DNA from 3 places in the Sporosarcina sp. OR05 genome. Region 1 is predicted to be linked to each of the others. Evidence: riboswitches for the same ligand, from Rfam matches in the RefSeq annotation. Region 1 holds a riboswitch; each other region holds the start of a gene.
The links. A riboswitch is a leader RNA that binds a small molecule or an ion and turns the genes downstream of it on or off. The one in region 1 is predicted to bind thiamine pyrophosphate.
Positions count from the first base shown of each region.

Region 2: another riboswitch for thiamine pyrophosphate. It lies ahead of NRI27_RS07530 (3-oxoacyl-ACP reductase); the one in region 1 lies ahead of thiM (hydroxyethylthiazole kinase).
Region 3: another riboswitch for thiamine pyrophosphate. It lies ahead of thiT (energy-coupled thiamine transporter ThiT); the one in region 1 lies ahead of thiM (hydroxyethylthiazole kinase).

Region 1 is NZ_JANKJL010000004.1:57,859-65,855, forward strand. It holds gene thiE (thiamine phosphate synthase) at 1-374, opposite strand, end outside; gene thiD (bifunctional hydroxymethylpyrimidine kinase/phosphomethylpyrimidine kinase) at 400-1,230, opposite strand; gene thiM (hydroxyethylthiazole kinase) at 1,227-1,985, opposite strand; TPP riboswitch at 2,063-2,281, opposite strand; gene NRI27_RS08750 (DUF3238 domain-containing protein) at 2,530-3,726, shown strand; gene NRI27_RS08755 (alpha/beta hydrolase) at 3,959-4,561, shown strand; gene wrbA (NAD(P)H:quinone oxidoreductase) at 4,579-5,181, shown strand; gene NRI27_RS08765 (vWA domain-containing protein) at 5,582-6,943, shown strand; gene NRI27_RS08770 (hypothetical protein) at 7,072-7,539, shown strand; gene NRI27_RS08775 (hypothetical protein) at 7,708-7,997, opposite strand, start outside.
Region 2 is NZ_JANKJL010000003.1:98,187-106,183, reverse strand. It holds gene NRI27_RS07545 (plasmid pRiA4b ORF-3 family protein) at 1-755, shown strand, start outside; gene NRI27_RS07540 (catalase) at 1,097-2,749, opposite strand; gene NRI27_RS07535 (LLM class flavin-dependent oxidoreductase) at 3,371-4,687, opposite strand; gene NRI27_RS07530 (3-oxoacyl-ACP reductase) at 4,706-5,458, opposite strand; TPP riboswitch at 5,593-5,693, opposite strand; gene NRI27_RS07525 (hypothetical protein) at 6,222-6,371, opposite strand; gene NRI27_RS07520 (hypothetical protein) at 6,827-7,180, opposite strand; gene NRI27_RS07515 (hypothetical protein) at 7,428-7,640, shown strand; gene NRI27_RS07510 (hypothetical protein) at 7,984-7,997, opposite strand, start outside.
Region 3 is NZ_JANKJL010000014.1:47,238-55,234, forward strand. It holds gene NRI27_RS15685 (amidase family protein) at 1-1,162, shown strand, start outside; gene NRI27_RS15690 (DEAD/DEAH box helicase) at 1,233-2,414, shown strand; gene map (type I methionyl aminopeptidase) at 2,787-3,533, opposite strand; gene NRI27_RS15700 (magnetosome magnetite crystal formation protein family) at 3,630-3,971, opposite strand; TPP riboswitch at 4,060-4,160, shown strand; gene thiT (energy-coupled thiamine transporter ThiT) at 4,330-4,887, shown strand; gene NRI27_RS15710 (tryptophan-rich sensory protein) at 4,921-5,655, opposite strand; gene NRI27_RS15715 (M3 family oligoendopeptidase) at 5,815-7,617, shown strand; gene NRI27_RS15720 (GNAT family N-acetyltransferase) at 7,625-7,997, shown strand, end outside.

The DNA of each region.
Region 1 (7,997 bases):
TAGACAGGTCCCATTCCGATGTAATCAGCACCCGCTTCAATTGCGGCTAGCACTTCATCCGACGTATGTGCAGACACGCCGAGTATTTTCCCAGTGCCAAGCCGTTTTCGAACAATCGCTGCCTGTTCATCTTCTTGCCCAACATGTACCCCGTCTGCATCAAGTGCTAAAGCAAGGTCCACATCATCGTTCACGATGAACGGAACACCATATTCCTTGCACAACTCTTGGCATTGTCGAGCAAATTCCAGCAATGCTTCGCCTCTTTTCGCACCCGGCCCTTTTTCTCGTAACTGAAAGCAAGTAATGCCGCCACGCAAAGCGCACTCGAGCACATGTAGAGGGTCCTGCGTTCCTGTATTCGTCGAACCCATTATGAAATATAGTGCCAGTTGCTCTTTATTCAATTATGACAACCTCCTTTGCATCCTGCTTCAATCGATTATATGCCCAGTGATTCGTTGGCCCGTGACCTCCGCCTAATTGTAAGCCATCCGATATGGCCGCTTGAATAAATACCTTCGCTTCACGCACTGCTTCCTGCAAACTTTTTCCTTGCGAAATGAATGCAGTAATTGCGGCAGAAAACGTGCAACCCGTACCATGCGTATCTTTTGTAGCAATCCGTTCTGATTTTATCGTGAATGAATAGCCGTCTGCCCCGAAGAAAAAGTCTTCCGCAAACTGCGCATCATTGCTATGTCCTCCTTTTAAAATGACCGCTTTTGCCCCTGAACTAAGAATCCGGTTCGCTGCTTCTTCGTAATCAGCTGTCGACTGAATCGTCATATCCGCAAGCACTTCCGCTTCCGGAATATTTGGCGTGACGAGAGTAGCAAGAGGAAGTAAATGTGCTTTCAAAGCAGTAACGGCTTCATCTTTAAGTAAAGATGCGCCACCTTTTGCGATCATCACTGGATCAATCACGAGGGGTGGGCAGCCATTGTTCCTTAATGAAACTGCTACCGCCTCAATAATGTCGGCTGAAAATAGCATCCCTGTCTTCACGGCTCCTACTGAAAAATCGTCCAGCACAGCTTGTATTTGAGCAGTTACACCTGCCGCCTCAATCGGGTAGACACCGTGTACGCCTAACGTATTTTGTGCAGTAACAGCCGTTAACGCGGACGTTCCGAATACACCAAGCTCTTGGAACGTCTTCAAATCCGCCTGTATACCAGCCCCCCCGCCACTATCTGAACCTGCAATCGTCAAAGCTACTGAAGTCATAGCAAATCCTCCTCTGTTATTGCATAAAGTGCGTTCAATAAATTCACAGCAAAGTCTCCTGGTCCAGTAGATAGTGCCGCTGCCTGTTCACCTGCTCTTTTATAAATAGCCAAAGCGTTTTCCGCTGCTTCCAACTTGTGATCGTCTGCCACTGCAACAAATGCAGCAACGACCGCACTTAACAGGCAACCTACGCCTGTGACACGTGTCATAAGTGAATGGCCCCCAGCAATTCGCACGACCTTTTTGCCGTCTGTAACAAGATCCTCAACACCGGTCACTGCAACAAGACAGCTGTATCGCGTCGCCACTTCAAGCGCGAGCTGTTCCAAATCTGCCTCTCCATCTCCTGCATCAACCCCTTTTGCTTGCCAATCAATTCCTGCAATTGCTGCAAGTTCCCCAGCGTTGCAACGAATAAGGGATACAGGCACTTTCTCTAAAATCGATAGGACAGCGGCTTTTCGGAATGAGGTCGCTCCAGCACCGACTGGATCGAGGATGACCGGAATGCCATTAGCCGCCGCACGCTCCCCAGCAAGGCACATCGCCTCAACACTGACCGCTTTAAGCGTACCGATATTCAATACGACAGCTGATGAAACAGCCGCCATATCCGCTGCTTCTTCAACCGCATCCGCCATGACAGGGGAAGCTCCTAGTGCAAGCAAGCCATTCGCTTGGAAATTCGCAACAACAATATTCGTAATGCAATGAATCAACGGTTTTTCGTCTCGTAGTTTTTGTAAATACATCGTCAACATACCTCCATATATGCAAAAAAGCCGCTCCTGACAGGGCGTCAAGAAGCGGCTTGCAAATTCAATGGATAGAAGTTGCGCACCCACTTCCCTCCGCTGGTATCAACCAGATCAGGTTCAAAGGGTCCGCGTATTCATACACGTCTCAGCCTAGCGCATTGCATGTTTCATTTGCTATCAGCTCTGTCCGGTATCTAATGTTTCACCATGATATACGCATAGTGAACATGAAATCGGTACGAGTGTTTTGCAAATTTACACACGTGCATAAGGCACCCCTAGTGGCAATTTTACGATTTGTTTTCAAAATTACTATAACATAGTTTCACAGATTCGCAAGAAGGGCAAGGAAATAGTAATGGGTACATTCAAGCATGTTGATGCATATAAGCATACGCCATGTACGCGGATAGTGACTGGGACGCACAATCGTTAATGGAAAGATCGTTCACTTTCGCATAAGCTGTTCAATTGATTGGTACGTTATGTTTAGCGATGTTGAAAGTTCCCCAAAATAGAGGAAAAGGGAGGCGCAAACATGTTATTTGAAATACAGTCTGTAAAGCATGAACATGATTTGATTTCATTCACATGGAATGATGTCGGAGGTTTTTACAACGTGTATAAAGATGGTGAACATGTCTATGAAGGAACCGTGCCGGAATTTCAAGACGGGGATTTCAAACATGGTAAATTCTATCATTACATGGTAGAACGTGTTGAGGATAATCAAGTCGTCGATGTCATTGCATTGCAAACGTCTGCTTTTGCTGAAGAAAAGAACGTCGAGAATCCCTTGCAATCTCTTGTCATGACGACAATCGTAGCGAAAACGCAAATCGCCTTGTCATGGGAAGGTATGAAGGACATAGAAGAATACGGCATTTATCGGAATGGAAAATTTGTAAAGATGGTCAACACAAATTGGTACATCGACCGGGATATTGACATGGACGAATCATACGACTATATGATTCGAGCAAGACGTCCGCTTGAAAAATCAGAGGAGCGTTTGACATCCGTTAAATCGGTTTTGTCTAATGTGTTTGGTTCGCTGCATCCCAATTCATCACGTAAGGAAGCTGCTATTGAAACATTTTCGACCGTCAAGTGGATCGGCAAGCCGCGAGAGCTTTTACAGCCAGTGAATGAAAGGGAAAAGACGTTGCATCCTATAGATCGATGGAAATTACGTTATACAACGTTTCTTGCAGAGGAATGGGTACGGAATCCAAATTTGTTGTCACCCAATCATTATTTCAAAGGAGACGCCCGTGACTTTGATCCGAATGGCGATGGTTTTCGTACGCGTGTCGATATTGAGCTCGCGTACGATGAAAAAGGTGAACCGCTGACGTTTACAAAAGAGGTAGGTCCGTCAATTGCATATGACCATTTAAAAAACTTCCGGGAAAAAGCACGAGCTTCTTCAGACGGGATTACGCTGCAACGCAAAGATCACAAAAAAGGAGAATCCGGATTTCTTCTCGAACATGCAGTAGGCAATCCATTGACAACAGCGCCACTCATTGACTATGAAGTGTCTGCAGTGTTTAAACGGCATGGAACGTTCGATATGTGCGGCTATTTTGACCCAGCACCCCATCATGAAATTTACTTGATGAAGGGGAGAGGGGAAGCGTGGAAGCCAGTGTTACAAGTTGAAAGTAGAGGACTTGCCTTCATGTCGGATGCAATTGCCTATCACTATTGGCGTTGTTCAAACTTTGAGTAATCATTCTGCTGAAATCAATCAACATTTTTGACAACTTAGAATATCTTTGGTACATTTATCTTGAATTCAAGATATCTTAATTCGAGATATTGGTAAGCGGTACTAACAAGAAACGACTGCTACTAGGCTGAATTTTGCAGTGGGTAGCTCATTGTGAGCAGTTCCTCGACCAATTGGAAGCGTAGATCATACCGTTTCATGTACGAGAAGTAAATCGAAAGGGGGGAGCATGATGAAGCACGTCTTTGAACAAGGAACATCTAAACGGACATTTTTGCTGTTGCACGGAACAGGGGGAAACGAACACGATCTGTTACCGTTAGCAACATTGATAGACCCGGATGCTTCGGTGTTAAGTGTCCGAGGTAACGTGTTAGAGAATGGTATGCCTCGTTTTTTCAGAAGACTGGCAGAAGGCGTTTTTGACGAAGAAGATTTAGTGTTCAGAACGAATGAATTACATGCGTTTTTGGATGAAGCAGCTGAGAAATACGGGTTCGATCGATCAGAAGTCGTAGCTGTAGGCTATTCAAATGGTGCGAATATTGCAGGGAGCTTACTATTCCACTATGCTGATTCACTAAAAGGAGCGATCTTGCATCATCCGATGGTACCTAGGCGAGGGATTGAATTACCGGATCTCAGCAAAGTTCCGGTGTTCATTGCCGCAGGGAAAAATGATCCGATTTGTCCGGCGAAAGAAACGTTGGATTTGTTGTCGCTTCTAACAAATGCAGGTGCACGTACAGAAGTCCACTGGGAAATGAACGGCCATGCGTTAACGCAATCAGAAGTGCAGGAAGCAGCAAGTTGGTATAAAGAATTTCTACAATAAGAAAAGGGGTTTTACTCATGACGAACACAGCGATTGTTTACTACAGTTCAGGTGGTACGAATTATCAGTTGGCACAATGGGCAGCAGAAGCAGCGAAGGAAATGGGTTCCGAAGTACGCGTGTTAAAAGCTGCAGAAACAGCTCCTCAAGCAGCAATCGACTCAAATCCGGCATGGAAAGCACATGTGGAAGCGACGAAAGATGTGCCTGAGGTGAAGCCAGAAGACCTAGAATGGGCAGATGCGATCATCTTCAGTGTACCGACGCGTTTCGGCAATATGCCCGGCCAAATGAAGAATTTCTTAGATACGACAGGTGGCCTATGGGCGAAAGGTAAGCTTGCGAATAAAGCGGTCAGTGCCATGTCTTCCGCACAAAATCCACATGGTGGCCAAGAAGCAACAATCCTCTCTTTGTATACGACGATGTATCACTGGGGTGCTATTGTTGCGGCCCCGGGTTATACGGATCCAGTCACATTCGGTGCGGGTGGAAACCCATATGGCACGAGCGTAACAGTCGGTCAAGATGGCAAAATGATTGAAGACGTGGAAGCAGCAGTAAAGCATCAGGCAAAACGTACGGTGAAAGTAGCCGAAGCGTTGAAGCATTTAAAATAAGCTAAAGCAAACCGCATGCATCAAGTTCAACAAACTTGGTGCATGCGATTTTTTTCTCTGTATCTATGGAGGAGGCTTCAATTGTGTCGCAACGTAAAGATTTCGCATCACAACGTAAAGGTTTCGCATCACAATATACTCTAATAGCTACAATATCATATTGATTCAATTTGTGTAGAGTAAGTATTGTCGAGGACTTTTGGTATAGTGTGACATTCGGGACTAATTATTCTTCTTTTCTGTTTTCTATCGTGTTTATTCCTTCGACTTGATAAAATGGCGATAGATTCCAATGAGAGGATGGAAATAAATGTGAAATTGGTCAATTCGTTTAGTAGTCATCACTCTAGTATCGATCGTTTTGATTGGTTGTTCAGAGAAGGAAAAGAAGGAACCTGAAGTGCTTCCGGAAACGTCAGCAGAAGAGACGGAACAGCATGAAACAACTGAAGAAGTGCTAGATGAAGAACTACCTGCTAAAACAAGTGATTTACAGGAAATTGAGGCCGTACAGATTCCAGACTCTGAAGAAACATTCCGCGCGCAACAGCCAGGGCTTTTTACTGCTGAAATCCCATACGAAGAAGAAACGAAACAAGTATGGGGGAGATTCGGGTTAGGAGATTATAAAGAGGCGTTAACCGAAAAATTAGAAGTGCTAGCTGCGCAATCTCAAGACCCGGAGTTGATCTTTAAAGCATTGAACTACTATGTTGGAAGTAATGCGTATGACCAAGTAGCAACCGAGTTGGAAGCGTTCAGTGTAGAATGGTTTGAACCTTATCTTCCAGAGCCTGGAGAGGTTGAGGGAAGTGACGAGGTGGAGCAACAGCCAGGCCAAGCAGTAATTCTCTTGGATGCTAGTTCTAGCATGTTGTTGAATGTTGAAGGAAAGCAGAAGATGACCATTGCAAAGAAGGCGACGTCACGATTTGCAAGTACAATCGGTATGCGTGATGAAGTGTCATTAATTATCTACGGGCATGCCGGGACACAAAATAAGTCGGATAAAGAGCTTTCTTGTACGACAATCGATGAAGTGTATCCGATGGGCAGTTTTAATGCGGAAAAATTTAAGAGTGCTGTCGATGGAGTGGAAGCAAAAGGATGGACACCAATTGCTGAAGCAATTAATTATACACGTGAACAAACGAAGGATGCTACAGGGAAGTTGACGGTCTATATCGTTAGTGATGGAGCAGAGACTTGCGGCGGAGATTCGGTAGCCGAAGCAAAAGCCTTTGCAGAAGCAAGTCCAGATCGCCAAGTGAATATCATTGGGTTTGACGTAGACCAAGAAGGAGAAAACCAGTTAAAGGCCGTGGCTGAAGCTGGAAAAGGCGAGTATATTTCAGCGAAAACGATTGATGAGCTCGATCAATCGATTACGAAACAATGGTTGCCATCTCTGACAGAGGTTATGAGTGCATCTAATTCTCTACTAAAACATTGGGGGCAAGGTCACAATGAAATGATCGATCGTTCGAATATTTCTTCGCGATTTTATTATGCCTCACTAAACGAAGCTTCTCGTATGCATGAAGCACTTCAAATAATGCGCTCTGAAAACTGGATTACGCAAGAGGTGCAAGATGAAGTACGAGCAATGATAAAGGTCAAAGAAGAAGATGCTCTCACAGTAAAGAAGGAAATGGACGAACGAGCAAGAACTCGGATTGAAAATGAACGACAAGAAATCGTGCAACGTGTGAAAGAATGGACAGACAGGATGTTTGAACTTCGAAGGACACAAGGGAAATAATGCTTGGAAGAATCAAAACTTGTAAGGTGTGAGACTGCCAATAAAAAACTGGTGCGAATTCATAATAGCCAGTGATGTGAGAACCTACTCGACCTGTCATCGTCCTATAAAAAAGGGGGTCGGTAGATATGAAAAAGTTCTTAACAATTGCGATGTGTGTCATCATTGTTGGATTAGTCATTAATCAAATGTTCAACAAAGACATCTGGGATGAAAACCGGGAACTGTTGAAGGAAAATGTACTTGCTACTGAAGCAACAGAAGAATCTGTAAGCCTCTCTTCTCTCACACCCTTCGATTGGGATCGTGTCTACTCAATCGATCCCTATGCTTCAAAAGAGGAGATATACGATGTAGTTGGCTACAAATGGGATAACGTCGAGCAAACGCTAAGCGAGGGAATGAACCAACTCGTATTTATGAAAGAAGATAAAGTTGTCTGCTATGTCTATGGCTACCCTGAAAATAATGGCTTTGGCATTTACTTTGAAGGGACAGAAACAGAAGGAAGAGCAACTGTACTTCATAAAGAAGACGATGTATTGTTTAAGCGTCACACGTTTGACGATACAATCGTGTACATGCAGGTGGAATAAAAGAAGGAAGCCGATAACTAGAGGCTTCCTTTTTTATTTCATCCATAAGGCAGGCATCTTTCATTCTGCTAAACCGTAGAAATCTGAAGAATACGCGTTTTTTGAGCAATAATCAGCCTCTTATTTGGATCGAATTCTCTAACGGTTAGCGAGGACATCAATTGCTTATCAGTCCAATACATGTACGTCGCCCGTATCCGGATTCACTAATACAGCAATGCTTTGCTGCTCTTTATCAATCCCTTCGAAAACGTATGCTCGATTCGGTTTGAAAGGATTCAGACTCTTTTCCATCGGCACCGATTGTTTCGCTGTTATTAGCAAAGGATAGTTTGCTAGCGCTAGTTCTTCAGCTGCTTGTTGCGTCACTTTTGGCAATGAAAGCATCGCACAAACAGCAAACAGACACACAAAGACGACATACCGTATCCGTTGCTTTTGACGCTGCATCAGATGTG
Region 2 (7,997 bases), on a different contig from region 1:
AGCACAGTTTGCTCCTTTCATTTGTCGACCGTGATGAACTGGATGCAGCCGATTACGATTTGCTCAAACAGCACGGCATGTCGTTCCGTGGACGGAAACAATGGGTTCAAATGCGCAGCCTTGTACCTGGCTACTACCCTTGTCATTTAGACGAGGAGGAAGGCCGTATGCTGCTTGTCGCAATTGAACAAGCAAAAGAAATGCTTAAAGAGGTTGAGAGAGGCCTTACGATTCCCTCCTACTCAGGTGGAAATACGTTTTTTGGACGAATGGTGCAAGAGACTGAAGAAGGCTACGAATGGCAAAGCGTTCACATTCAGCTGAAAGAAGAAAAGCTGAAGCAAGACGACAAGCCCTCATTGCACATAAGCGAATTGGATATAAAACGTCTAGAGAAAATGCAAGTACTTCATACATCCATTATTTTCGATTTTGTCATGATCGACAAGCCTATTCAAGATTCACCATTCGAGAGACCCTATTTCCCAACCCTGATTGTCGCGCTCGATGTAGAACACGGTTTGGTGTTATATCAGGAAGTGCTCAAATCCCTGAATGTTAAAGAAGAGATTCAGAAGGCTTTCCTAAAACTGACCGAGCAGCTTGGCGTCATACCAAAAACCATGACCGTTAAAAAAGACATCGCAATTTCACTAGCACCGGTCACGGACCAATTGCCAATTACAATGAATACGGTAGAAAAAATTCATGAGATTGATGAATTGCGAGATGCAATGAGCAGGATGCCATGGTGAAACCTGTAGAAAAGCAGTGTCTGTGTAAGAAACATTCAGGTTAAATCAACTATGCATAGGTACCTAATTTTAATAAAAGAGCAAACATCTCACGACAGTTGGATGTTTGCTCTTCTAATTTGACGGTGCTTGTGACAGAAACAAACATGTTAATTCAAGCAATTTGAATGGGTATAAAAGCAAATATAACAAACATTATTCTACAACATTATGAATTTATGTTTATGCAATTGTAGCGAATTAACTGAATTTAACCTAGGTACCTGTTTTCAGCTGACGTCTTCGCGCACGCCTAAAACACCCGCATGCCTTTCCATGCGGGTGTCCGTCCTTTATTCCGATCAATATGGATCTGCTTCGTTGCTCTTATCGACTGCGTCATGTGCAGCGTCGGCTGCTTTCGGCGTACCAAGACCGAATTTCGTCTTGCCGGACTCGCGACCTGGCAGGTATTCGTCGGCGGTCATTGTCTCGTTCTCTTGCATTTTCTGTTCGATGCCTTCTTTCACGCGCCGGCCGTAGACCTCATCGGCTTTCGTGAAATGTTCGACCATCGCATCCTGGATACGCTTGTCGCAGACGGCGAGGGCTTCGGACAGGTTGTTGATCAATTCATCGCGTTCCCAGTCCTCGAAGCTGCGGTACGTGTCACCGGCCTGGCCGTAGTTGTTCGGCCGGTCGATTGGCGCGCTCATCGCCGCCGCGTTGAAGGTCGGGCGGTGTGGCGGTCGCTCGCCTTTCGGTGCCTCCTGTAAACCGCCAATCATTGATGGTTCATAGTTGATATGCGGATTGTCGCCCGCTTCGTTCGGGTCGCGGTGGTCCATCTGGCCGCGCATCTGATTCGTGCGGACCGCAGTTTTTGGCGCGTTGGATGGCAGTTGCAAGTAGTTGGATCCAATGCGGTAGCGCTGCGTATCCGAATAAGAGAACGTCCGTCCCTGCAACATTTTGTCGTCGGAGAAATCCATGCCATCGACGAGGACGCCGGTTCCGAATGCCGCTTGCTCGATCTCCGCATGAAAATCAACCGGATTCCGATCAAGTACCATCCGTCCGACCGGCAGCCACGGGAATTTATCTTCCGGCCACAGTTTCGTGTCGTCCAGCGGATCAAAATCAAGTTCGTCGTGGTAGTCATCTTCCATGATTTGGACAAACAGTTCCCACTCCGGATAGTCGCCGCGCTCGATCGCTTCATAGAGATCCTGCGTCGCATGGCCGACGTTCTTCGCTTGTATCTTATCGGCCTCTTCCTGCGTCAAGTTCCGGATGCCCTGCTTCGGCTCCCAGTGGTACTTCACGAGAACCGCCTCGCCTTTATCGTTCACCCATTTATACGTGTTCACCCCAGAGCCTTGCATATGGCGGTACGTCGCAGGAATCCCCCACGGTGAGAACAGGAACGTAATCATATGGGTCGCTTCCGGCGAGCGGGAAACAAAGTCGAACATGCGCTGCGGATGCGGAATATTCGATGCCGGGTCCGCCTTGAATGCATGAATCATATCCGGGAACTTCATCGCATCACGGATGAAAAAGATCTTCAAGTTATTGCCGACGAGGTCCCAGTTGCCGTCTTCCGTATACATTTTCACCGCAAAGCCTCGCGGATCCCGGGCAGTTTCAGGTGAATCCTTGGCACCGCCGACTGTCGAGAAACGAACGAGCAACGGCGTCCGCTTCCCAGCACCTTGAAACACTTTCGCCCGTGTGTACTTCTCCACCGGCTCGTCCCCGACTTTGCCATACGTCTCAAAATAGCCATGCGCCCCCGTACCCCGCGCATGAACGACACGTTCCGGAATCTCCTCACGATCGAAGTGCGAGATCTTCTCGATGAAATGATAGTTCTCTAGCGTCGCTGGCCCGCGGTCTCCAATCGTCCGGATGTTCTGGTTGTCCCTGACCGGATGCCCTTGGCGTGTCGTCAATGTCTCGCGGTGTACGTCCTGCCCCTTTTGCTCATTCTGATTCGTGTCCTTTTCATTCAAAGAAATTACCTCCTACGCTAGTCTATTGGAAGTCCGCCAATTCAAAATCGGCAGTCGTCAATGTAAATAGCCTACCCTCAATTCAATGACAAAAAACACGAACTTTCGAAAGTTGCCAAGGGACCTTCTGCATCAGTTTTTGCTATTCTTCATGTACACTGGATTTCAAGTGGTGAAATGTTTGAAAAATTTTCGATTAAAATAGGCTTTCTGTTCTTTTGCCTACTTTTCTCATGGAATTGTATCTATTTTTCATGATACATCAAAAAATCACCCAAACTTACATAGATGTACAGCTCTCCACTTTATTGACACACGGCAATAAGCACCGAGATGTCCTGGAGACTTATTATAATGAAAGAAGACATCCATCATATCGTATTGATGGAAGCAAAAACGGACACGACGGGCGTGATTATGGGTTAACAAGGGGATGCAATGATTTCCTCAAGGGAACTGACAAAAGAGACCAAAATGTGTTGCATTCCTCCAATTTTGACGGTGCTTGTGACAGAGACAAGCACTTTGAATGGGTATACAAGCAAGCATAACATACAGTACACCTACAATATTCTGAATTTACATTTACGCAATCGTAGTGAATTGACTGAATTCACGCTATCACAAGCACCTGTTTTCAAGCCCTAAATATTCACGTAACGTATGACCTTCATAATCGTTTTTGTAAATACCTCTCTTTTGCAACTCCGGCACGATTAATTCAACAAAGTCTTCTAAACTACCGGGCAATGTCGGCGGCATAAGATTAAATCCATCGGCCACCCCTTCTTTAAACCAAAGCTCCATCTGATCGACAATCTCTTCCGGTGTGCCGATGAGCGTGAAATGTCCCCCACCAGCATTCAGATACCCCAACAGCTCCCTTACTGTCGGGTTGGTATCATGAATAATTTCCAGTATCGTCTCGTACCGGCCGACTGGCCCAGTAAATTCTTCGACAGGCGGCAATGGAGGAACCTTTTCATCCAATGCCCAATCGGAGCAGTCTTGCCGGATAAACATACTCAGCTGTTTTAGAGCTGTTTCAATAGGAAGTTTCACATCTATTGCGGCTTTCTTGGCAAAAGCCTCTTCACGGCTCTCTCCCACATAGGTGACTAAGCCCGGAAACACTTTAATATGTCTGTTGTTCGCGCTTTGTCTCACTTGCTCATTTAGTTTGTCTCGAAATCTTTTGGCTTGCTTAAGATTCCATGACACTGAGTAAACGGCATCAGCATGTTTTGCGGCTAATGCAATGCCTTGTTTGGACGCCCCTGCCTGCATCGCCACCGGTTTACCTTGAGGGCTTTTCGGCGTAGTGGACGGTCCACACACTTTAAAATAGGTGCCTTCATGATGGAATGGCGAGATATTTGCAGGATTAATCAACTTCTTCTCTTCACGTTGATGCAAAAATGCTTCACTGTCCCATGAAAGAAATAATTTATTCATTAACACAGCAAATTCATCTGCCTTTTCATACCGTTCATCATGCGAGGGCAGTTGATCCATGTTATGATTTTGCGCCTCAACATCAGTCATTGACGTAACAAGATTCCAACCTACACGACCTTTAGTAATATGGTCTAAACTCAAAAGCTGGCGGGAAGCTGTAAACGGATTGGAAAAAGTGCTTGAAATCGTCGGAACTAACCCGACATGGTCTGTCACTTGGGAGATGGCTGTTAAATTGATGAGCGGATCAAACCAAAATGCCGGCAATTCACTGGAACTCTTTCCTGCAAAAGATTGATTATCCGCAAAGAATACGACGTCAAGCAAGCCCCTTTCCGCCAACTTGGCCAAGTCTTGATAATAGGAAATCTCACCAATGCGTTCAACACTTGAGTCAGGCATGAGCCAAGCAGCTTGGTGGTGCCCGCACCCATACAGCAAAACACCTAAGTTCAATTGTTTCCCTTTTTGTTCAGTCACTCTCCACACCCCCATTTGTCAATTCATTGTTAAGCCGCCATCGACTGTATAATTCTGCCCTGTAATGCCGCTCGCATGGTATGAAGACAAAAAAGCTACCATATTTGCAACGTCTTGAGGGGTTGTCACTTTTTTCAACGGCGTAGCGTTCGCAATTAATTCAAATACTTCCGGCGTTGTAACAGCACTCGCATTCGTTGTTTTCAATAAGCCCCCTGAAACGACATTCGCTTTTATACCGTATGCCCCTAACTCGGCAGCGATATTGCGTGTAAAACCGATCAATCCGGCTTTCGCTGTCGTGTATTCATGATAAGGAACGACAGGATTCTGAAACAGATTTGTTCCGATATTGATAATACTTCCATTTTGTCGTTCAATAAATTGAGGAATGACACTTTGAATGACGTTAAATGCTGCTTTTAACGTCCCATCCAACTGTCCCTGATAATCTTCCCAAGATAGTTCACTAAACGGCTTCTGCTTGACTGGATCAAATTTGAAATCGATTAATGCATTATTGACGACCACATCAATTTGCCCGAAGTATGCCGTTGCCTTTTCCACCATGCGCTCTACTTCTGCACGATTGGTGACATCCGCTTGAATCGCAATCGCATGATCTTTTCCAATCTCAAAAGCCATCTTGTCGGCTGCCTCTTTGCTTTTATTGTAATTAATGACGACCCGAAATCCTTGGCTTGCCAATGTCCTTGCGATCGTTGCCCCTAATCCTTGACTACTTCCTGTTACCAACACGACCTTTGTCATTTCAACAGCTCCTAAACATGTAATAGTTGAATAGGCAAATGACAGCTAAAAAAAATACGCAACCTTCCAAAAGGAAAGTTGCGTAAAACAAATATGACACACTAAGAAAAAGACAGAGTCATCCCTCTTCATATGTATGAATGTTCACACTTTCCTACGCTAGCATCAACTAGATCAGGTTCAAAGGGTTTGAGTTTCTACTCATCTCAGTTAAATAACACCCCTAGTGCATCCTATTAAGTTTTTAAGGTTTTGTAAAACGATTGCTGCCATTTCTACTATTCTTATGGGTTTTCATCTTAAACCATATCATACTGTATGATCCATTACAACCGGACCATTTATTACCTAATATGTTGTCCTTCCAAACGGTCATTCAATAAAGGAGCTCAAATAAAGACGCTGGGACAAAACTCTAAATAGACCGTTCCTCTGCGCTCCAAAGGCACGCTTTCCGCGGGGCGCGCTTGAGCCAATCGAACAACGAAGAGTTCGATTTGCCGTATTTCTGCGTACTTTGCGGAAATTAAGGCATCCTTGCTCCCAACGCTACGCTTTTGCTCGCAAAAGCCGTTCTGCGTAACGGCTTTCCCTGCGGGGTCTCAACATTCGCGCTACAATCCCGCAGGAGTCGGCCTTTTTCCGCTCCGACTCACTAAAGAATTTGAAAAGAAACACTGGAAAAATATTAAAAACTGCATTAAAAGGCGAATTAGCCATAATGCAGTTTTTTTATGTTATGTCCCAGCCTCTTTCGCTCCAATTATTGATCTGTTTGTTTTTGCTTTTTATTCAAATACTCTGTACGTAACTTTTCAAGATGCTGCTTTTTATCAAACTTAACAGGCTTGTTTTTTTCATGATATTTAGTCACAGCCGATTGACCTTTATAATCCAATTGATATTTTCCCACTTTGTTCACCTACTTTTTCTTTTCACGACTTTAAAAGAGAATCTATTCATCAAATAGAATGCGCATTATTTAAATGTAGTATACCATTTACCTTTATTCGCGTACTGATTGCAGGTGTAGGAACTTTACTAATAAACACTACAACCACGACATTCTTGTATACACAATTGTCATGAATTAACTAAATTTAACCTGACACAGGTACCCGTTTTTAAGAACAAAGTTGGCCGAAAAAAGAAGAGCAGCAGTGGCTGCCCTTCTCCTATACGCGCTCTCTATCGGATTAATTTGATTCACATCTTATTCTCTACTTATAGTATACCATCATCTGATTCTCATTTATAGAGTACTTTTCCCGCCACCACTGCCTTATACTTTAATACTAATACTTTTGACGGTGCCTGTGCCAGAAACAATCACGTTAATTCAAGTAATTTGAATGGTTATACAAGCAATCATAAGAAACGTGATACATACAACATCCAGATTTTATGTATATGCAATTGTAGTGAATTAACTGAATTCAACCTTGCACAGGCACCTGTTTTAAATCCATTCAGACGACGGCTAATTGTAGAATAGCTGATAAAATCAATTCCAAGCTCTTTCTTAAATGCCTCGTCTGACTGGATTCCTGCTTCAATGTCCCGATGACTATGCCATTGTGCAACATTCGCCATAATAAAGAGTTTTACGATTGAGAAGTCAGTAATTTTATTCGTACCATTCATTAAAGGACAAGCTAAAATACTATCTGGTAAATTGGATAAGAGTTGACGAAAGACTAAATTAGGGTTTACACTTTTCATGGCTTACTCCTTTTTGTAGTGTAAGGGAACTGATTTAGTCGTCGCTTCCTTACCTACATTAGGAGTTTTTTTGTCGTTCTTCAAGTCTTTTATTCTATTTTTTATATAAATCATCTATTTTTTTACTGTGGTGCAACGCTAGTGGGCACCGGTTTTTAAAAAATTATCAAAATACATTTACAAGACAATCATTTCACGCGTATACTGAAAATATGTCAAAACGGTGAACGAGTATGGAGGAATCATGATGCAAATTAATTTCCTATATTTTATGAAACGACTAGCAACACTCGAACTTGTTCTGGGCTTTATCATCTTTTCGTTAGGTGTATTCGAAAGCGGTTTCACTATATCCAGCATAACAACGATGGTCGGATTCGGCTTTATCTGTGGCGGGATGGTGACATTCGGCGTCGGTCTGTTCGGCAGCTTGCTGCTCTTCGATCCGAAAACCGAATGAATGGGTCCAAAGACGCCGCATTGATTTTTCGTGTGTGTGTCCTATCCCGCCCTATCGGAATACCATCGTGACTCTCATACTGTAAAATACGCAGCCTCGGCAATTTTGATGGAATGATTTTTTTTGAATTTTGACGGTGCCTGTGCCAGAAACAATCACGTTAATTCAAGCAATTTGAATGGTTATACAAGCAATCATAAGAAACGTGATACCTACAACATCCAGATTTTATGTATATGAAATTGTAGTGAATTAACTGAATTCAGCCTTACACAGGCACCTGTTTTAAGTGTGAAAAAAATGACCAATTTCTACGCAAAATGTTAGGATGTTGTGCCGTTTATTATGTCAACTGGT
Region 3 (7,997 bases), on a different contig from region 1:
GCACACGAGTTGTGGTTCAATTGCCTTGCAACACCATTATGCACAGCAGGATGCGTTCCTCGTTCAAAAGTTACGTGAAGCAGGAGCTGTCATTCTTGGAAAAAGTAATATGACTGAGTGGGCAAATTTCATGTCTGATAAGATGAAAAACGGTTGGAGCTCACGTGGAGGACAGGTGAATAACCCATACGGTTTATTTGATGTTGGCGGTTCAAGCTCGGGAGCGGCGGCAGCTGTGGCAGCAAATTTGACCGCTGTTTCTATCGGCACGGAGACGACAGGATCGATCATCAATCCTGCTGTTCAGAATTCCTTAGTGGGTATAAAGCCGACTGTTGGAGCGATTAGTAGAACAGGGATTATACCTTTATCCATTACACAAGATACGCCCGGACCACTTGCGAGAACAGTGGAAGACGCAACAATCACTTTCAGCTTGATGATTGGGCAAGATGAGGCCGATTCGGTTACCAAAAGTGCAACTCGGTTTGTAGGAATTGATTGGTTAGCGCGATTGGATAAAGATGCTCTAATCGGGAAAAGGATTGGGGTCGCACGTTCAATCTTTACTCGAGAGATTTCGAGTGAACGGGAAGCGCAATTTCGTGAAGCGTTAAGGGCAATCCAGAAGCTCGATGCAGAAATAGTGGACGATATAGAGCTCGGTACGATGGAAGATGATTTAGGGTATAATGTCTTGCTGTACGAATTCAAAGCTGCTCTTAATGAATACTTGGACACTTCATCACCGACAAATCCAATCCGTCATCTAGGTGATCTTATCGAGTTCAATAAAGAGCACCCAGAAGAAACGCTCAAGTATGGACAAGTGTTATTGGAAAAAGTGGAACGGACAAGTGGAACACTAACGGAACCGGAGTATATTGAAGCATTATTACGAAATAGGCACTTAGCTGGCGAGGTGGCGCTCAATCGTGCTTTTAAGGAGCAACGAATTGACGCGCTCGTTTTCCCGCAAGATCATGGGTGCAGTTTCAGTGCAGCAGCGGGATATCCGGCAATTACAGTGCCGGCTGATTTTACAATTGACGGTGAACCGTTTGGAATCACATTTTGTGGAAAAGCCTTTTCAGAACCAGCATTAATCGGCTATGCATACGCTTTTGAACAAGCAACTCGTGCAAGACGTAAGCCTTATTGATGAAAATAGTTGAAATGAAATAGAAACCAGTCCATTATTAAATAAGGAATAATGGAAAGTAGGGATGTATATGTCCTTCTTGGATAAAATGGACGATGTACTAAAAGATAAATGGCAATTTGATAGCGAAACACCAATTCAAGCACAAATGATACCTGAAATGCTTTCTGGCAAAGATGTTGTTGCGGAATCTCCTACAGGAACAGGAAAAACGTTAGCGTATGTTCTACCGATTTTACAACGAGTAGATGGGAAGAAACAGCAAACGCAAGCACTAATCATGGCGCCATCTCAAGAGTTATCCATGCAAATTGTGAATGTCATACGCGAGTGGGTGGAAGGGACTGACATTACAGTTACCCAGCTGATTGGTGGAGCGAATATGCAACGTCAGATCGAAAAGTTAAAGAAAAAACCGACAATCGTTGTCGGTACACCTGGCCGCTTAGTGGAACTTGTCAAAGCGAAACGCCTAAAATTGCACGATATTCGCTATATCGTACTAGATGAAGGTGATCAACTACTAGCACGAGAGTACCGTGTCATTGTGAAAAATTTAATCGACGGGGCACATGAAGATCGTCAAGTTGTCGTTGTTTCTGCAACGATTACGGACGAAATCGAACGAGTTGCCCAACAGATGATGGACAACCCGATCCGTTTAAAAGTATCACTTGAAGATATGCCATCTTCAGGCAAAGTGGTGCATTCATTCGTAAAGACAGAAGCGAGAGATAAGACAGACCTTCTCCGCGGCTTGTCGCATTTGCCAGCTATTCGAGCGCTCGCATTCATGAACAATGTCGACCAACTACGTATGAAGGAAATGAAATTGCAGTACAATAACGCGCCAATTGCTGTTTTGTATTCGTCCATGACAAAATTTGAACGCCAGCAAACGTTGGAGGACTTCCGGAAAGGAGAAATCCGAATCCTAATCGCCACTGATCTCGCGGCTAGAGGATTGGATATCCAAGGATTGACACACGTCATCCATGTGGATGTGCCGCATACGACAGAACAATATGTACACAGATCAGGTAGAACGGGAAGAGCGGGAGAAGATGGCGAAGTACTCACCTTATTATCCTATCATGAAGAACGGACTTATAAGAAATTGGCAAAGCCATTCAAACCTGTACAAAAAGTGTGGTTTAAAGGTAAATTGACCGAAGGAAATTCAAAGACAGTCAGTGGCCAAAAAGATTCGAATAAGAAAGATGCAAAGAAGAGCCAACCAAAAAAGAAATAAGAAAAAAAGGCTGGGACATACCATAAAAAAACTGCATGATGGCTAATTCGCCGTCATGCAGTTTTTTTATATTTTTCCAATGTTTCTTTTCAAATTCTTGAGTGAGTCGGAGCGGAAAAAGGCCGACTCCTGCGGGATTGTAGCGCGAATGTTGAGACCCCGTAGGGAAAGCCGTTACGTAGAACGGCTTTTGCGAGCATAAGCGAAGCGTTGGGAGCAAGGATGCCTTAATTTCTGCAAAGTACGCAGAAATACGGCAAATCGAACTCTTTGTTGTTCGATTGGCTCAAGCGCGCCCCGCGGAAAGCGTGCCTTTTGGAGCGCAGAGGAACGGTCTATTTAGAGATTTGTCCCAGCCTCTTTTGTAATTCTTTACAGTTGTGTCAAGATAATGGGTTTGTCTTTTGTTACGATAATCGTATGTTCAATTTGGGCGACAAGGGATTTATCCGGTGTGACAAATGTCCATCCATCGCCTAATTCAACTATGTTTTCCGCTTTTTCGGATACGAATGGTTCTACCGCCAATACCATACCATCGACCATTAATGTTTTATCCCAAGCGTCATAATAGTTGAGGATGTGCTGTGGTTCTTCGTGCAATGAAGTACCGATGCCGTGGCCCGTCAAATTCCGGATGACGGCGAATCCGTGTTCTTTCGCTTCGCGTTCGACTGCTTTCCCGATCTGGTTCAATTTTGAGCCGGCTTTCACTTTTGTCATTGCACGATCAAATGCCAATTTGGCAACGTCACAAAGTTTTTGCTTTTTCTCGTCAGGTGTACCGACGACGAATGAAATGCCTGTGTCCGCAAAGAATCCTTCATATGAACCAGACACATCAATATTGACAAGATCTCCGTCTTGTAGAACGGTTGATCCTGGAATGCCGTGTGCTACCTCATGGTTGACACTAATACATGTATAGCCAGGGAAATCATATTGGTCGATTGGGGCAGAAACGGCACCACGCTCAGCAAATAGACGTCCACCGAGTTCGTCAAGTTCTTTTGTTGAAATTCCAGGGACGGCCGCTTCTTTCATCGCTTCGCGAATTTCAGCGACCATTCGTCCGATTTTTTTCAACGCTTCAATTTCTTCATTTGTTTTAACAATCATTATTTACAGGTCCCTTCTCAAAACGTACTTTTCCATTTTACTATATCATAATTCCATTCGTGAAGAGGGGTGCGGGCTTGCTGAAAATACTATCGGTCATTTTAGCACTTTAACCCCTTGGTACACATTCCAGATAACAACAACTAAAAATAATAAGCCATAGATGAGCATGAATAAGAATGGGGCTAGCCCCCAGAAATCAAATTGTCCATTCATCATCGTCGTTAATCGAGACTCATAGGAAACCATTGAAAAAGTAAACAATATAAAACCTGCAATGAGCAATACAACAGGTGCGAGATGTGAAATGAGCGATCGTTTTGCATGACCTTTCACTTCCGCATCGTCCGTAATGAAGAAGACAATTGCGGGGAGTAGAAGAGGGGAAAAGAAAATACTGAAATAGCATAAGGCGGATAAGATTTTGTTATTCGACATGTGTACCTCCTGATAAATAGAAGAAGTTTTTAAAATCATCTTGCTTATATGTACTGTACCATATACAATGGTAACGACAATTGAATTACACGACCACAAGGGGTGCCGACTTGGCTGAGATTGGACGGATGTCCTGACCCTTCGAACCTGTAAGTTCATACTTGCGTAGGGATGTGGATGGAAACTGACATATACGATACGATGTCTCGGTTCTATCCGGGATGTCGTTTTTTGTTACATAAGTTTAGTGAGTGATGAGCTTTATGTAAAGTATAATACAGAATCTGGTCATACGTCTTTGTTGACACGTTGACTTTTCTTCCGTATCCCTCCGAAAACAAAAGAGGAGGAATTCGAATTGGATCGTAGTCGTTTGCAGTTTTTATTGGAAGTAGCAATATTAGGGGCAATGTCATTTGTTTTGGATAACTTAACAGTATTTAAAATGCCTCAAGGTGGTTCCGTCACCTTATCGATGCTGCCAATTATCTTAATGGCATTCCGTTGGGGCCTTAGTGGAGGTTTATTAACGGGATTGATTTCCGGTTTACTCCAAGCAGTCATCGGCGGTTACATTATTCACCCTGTACAAGGTGCGTTGGATTATTTCATCGCGTATACGGTTGTCGGTTTGGCGGCAGTAACACTTAGATGGCTTCTGAAAAGTAAAGCGGAAGGTAAAAAAGGTTCCATGGCAACGGCCATTATTGTAGGAAGCGTTTTAGGTGGATCATTGCGCTTTTTAGCACATTTTATCGGTGGAATGGTGTTCTTCGCGGAATATGCAGGTGACCAACCGGCTTGGCTGTACTCTTTAGGATACAATGCTTCTTATATGATTCCTTCCATAGTGTTATGTGCAATTGTAGCAGTGTTGTTATTCACATCCGCCCCACGGTTGATTCAAAGAAATTAAAATAGAGCAAGTGCATGTAGTGTGCACTTTGCTCTATTTTTTTTGTACACCTTTGCCTGAAAAAAGAAACATGCATGTAATGATGACTGCAGTCAAAAAGAGTGCAGCAGAAGTAATGAACAACTCTTCAATCCCGTTTCGAATCGCAATGCCAATGAATGTCCAAACAAAAACAAGATTCATCACATAATCCCGGTGATGGTACATAAAATGTAAAGCGAACGCAGTGGAAATCGTTAAGTAAAAGACTGTCCATAAAGGATCGCTTAGACCGAAACCTTCCCATTCATGATACATGAGTGTGTAACTGATGTTAGAAATGGAGGAGATGAATACCCAGCCCGTAAGGATACTAAAAGGTACTCTTCCATACAAACGATTTTCTTTCTTCGGAAACGTAAAATAATAGGTAAGTACGACACCGAGAAGAGCGAGTTCAGTTATAACTGCCCAGTTGAACAAGCTGTAATGCCATAGGAACAGCCAAATTGTATTTAACGCACAGCTCACTACGAACAGGAAAGTGATTCGATTTTTATGTTTGTTGCTCATTTGCTCGGTGATCTTATTGAAATTTACTATCCACATGAACAACAAAATGAAGATGACAATCCATATAATAAAAACATAATTTGCAGGATTAAAGAGCACAGGCAAACGGTTAACAATTTCAACGGTTGTTTGATGATTGAGGGTGAAAAAACTAGCGGCTATATTCGTAACGATGACCGTCAGAAGTGAAAGAGCCATCAAGATCATTCTAGACATAATAAAATCCTCCCATGAACAGTATACATAGGAAAAGCCCTACATGCGAATGAAAGTATGAAGTTTCCGTCACAAATCAAATATTTCGTATACCGAAAATTCGTGCTATAATTAATACAGGTTTTTATAGCAATTTTCCAAACAACGAGGGGGATGAACATGACGACAAAACTGTACAGTGAAGTATGGGATTTAGATGTGTTTTTTAAAGGGGGAAGCCATTCACCTGAGCTAAACGAACATTTGGAAAAGGTGAAAACGCAAATTGTCGCACTTGAAAACCGTATTGAGGCATTTTCTGTACCAACGAAAGTAGAAGATGCAAAAGAAGTACATGACTTACTAGAAAGCATAACAGCGACAGCGCTTAATCTTAGAGAAGCATCTGCAGTGATTGGCTGTTTTGTTGCAGCAAATACAAAAGACAAGCAAGCGTTATTGCTTCAATCAGATGTGAGTACAATCCAAGCTCGGTTTTCGACTGTTCGACTAAAGGTTGAACAAACGATCGCAAAAACGGAAGAAGATGTATGGGGAGCGTTGTTGGAAACGAAAGAGCTCTCCCAATTTACTTTTGTTTTAAATGAATGGCGGGAAAATGTTCAACTTCAACTTTCTGAAGCTGAAGAGAGCCTTATTACATCATTGAGTGTAGATGGTTACCAAGCATGGGGACAGCTATATAACCAACTTGTTGGTGATATGGAAATTGAAATGACTGTTGATAGTATGACGAAGAAATTATCTGTAGGACAGGCTAACAACTTGGCGTCTCATCCAGATGCTGCTGTCCGGAAAGAAGTATTCGAGAAACTTGAAGCTGCATGGAAAGAAAAAGAAGACTTCTTTGCTTCAGCTCTTAATCACCTCGCAGGATTCCGTTTAGCCGTATACAACAAGCGTGGATGGGATTCTGTCCTACAAGAACCGCTCATGCGCAATCGAATGAGCCAAGAAACGCTTGACGCGATGTGGGGAGCGATTCAAGCGAATAAACAACCATTCATCGATTACTTAACTACAAAAGCGAAAATGATTGGCGCTGAAAAGATGAATTGGTATGATTTAAATGCTCCGATCACTTCTCAAACGACAAAAATGTCCTACCAGGAAGGTGCTGCCTTCATATTAGCGCATTTCGGAAAGTTTGGACCTGAACTCGAAGCATTTTCTAGACAAGCGTTTGAAGAAGGATGGATTGAGGCGGAAGACCGTCCAAACAAACGGCCAGGCGGCTTTTGTACCGGTATGCCAGCTTCACAGCAATCAAGGATCTTCATGACATACAGTGGTTCCATGTCTAACGTCGCAACACTTGCACATGAACTCGGTCATGCATTTCACTCCTATGCATTGCGCCCAGTCCATTATTTGAATCGTCAATATGCAATGGGCGTTGCTGAAACGGCTTCGACTTTTGCAGAAATGATTGTGGCGGATGCCGCGCTTAAATCTGCGCAAACAGAAGATGAAAAACTTGCGTTATTGGAGGATAAAATTAAAAGAAGTGCTACATTCTTTATGAATATACATGCGCGCTTTTTATTTGAGACAAGATTTTATGAGGAACGAAAAGAAGGAGTCGTATCGGCTGCACGGCTGAATGAGCTGACTGAAGAAGCTCAAAAGGAAGCGTACGGTGATGCGCTTGACGTGGTCCACCCTCATTTCTGGGCTTCCAAACTGCACTTTTATATTACCGGAACACCGTTTTACAATTTCCCATACACGTTCGGTTATTTGTTCTCTTTGAGCATTTATGCGAAAGCGTTAACTGAAGGGGAAGGATTTGAGAAGAAGTATATCGATCTACTTCGAGATACAGCTGTCATGTCCGTTGAGGATCTTGCGATGAAACATTTAGGAGAAGACATTACGAAAGAAGACTTCTGGGCGAAGGGAGTCGCGTTATGTGTAAAAGATGTAGAGGAGTTTTTGAAAATAGCTTCCAAAGAAAGGTGAAGAAGCGTTGATTTTGCTTGAAGGGCACACTTGTTATTTGCGAATATTAACAGAAGAAGATGCGAGGGCTTTTACTGATCTCCTCATAGCGAACAAAGCGTATTGGACAGTATTTGAGCCGCGACACGAAGCGAGTTATTATACTGTTTCAGTTCAGAGGGATAAAATTAGGGAATCCCTTTATCAAATGAGGGATCGACGGGAATATAACTTCGGTATATTCGACGCGGAGACGAGTAGGCTAATTGGTCATATCTCGCTATACAGCATTAAGAGACTTCCCTTTTCGAGCGGTTTTATCGGGTATTCGATTGACGAACGGGAGACAGGAAGAGGAATTGCAACGGAAGCGGTCCGGATCATTACCCGTTTTGCTTTTG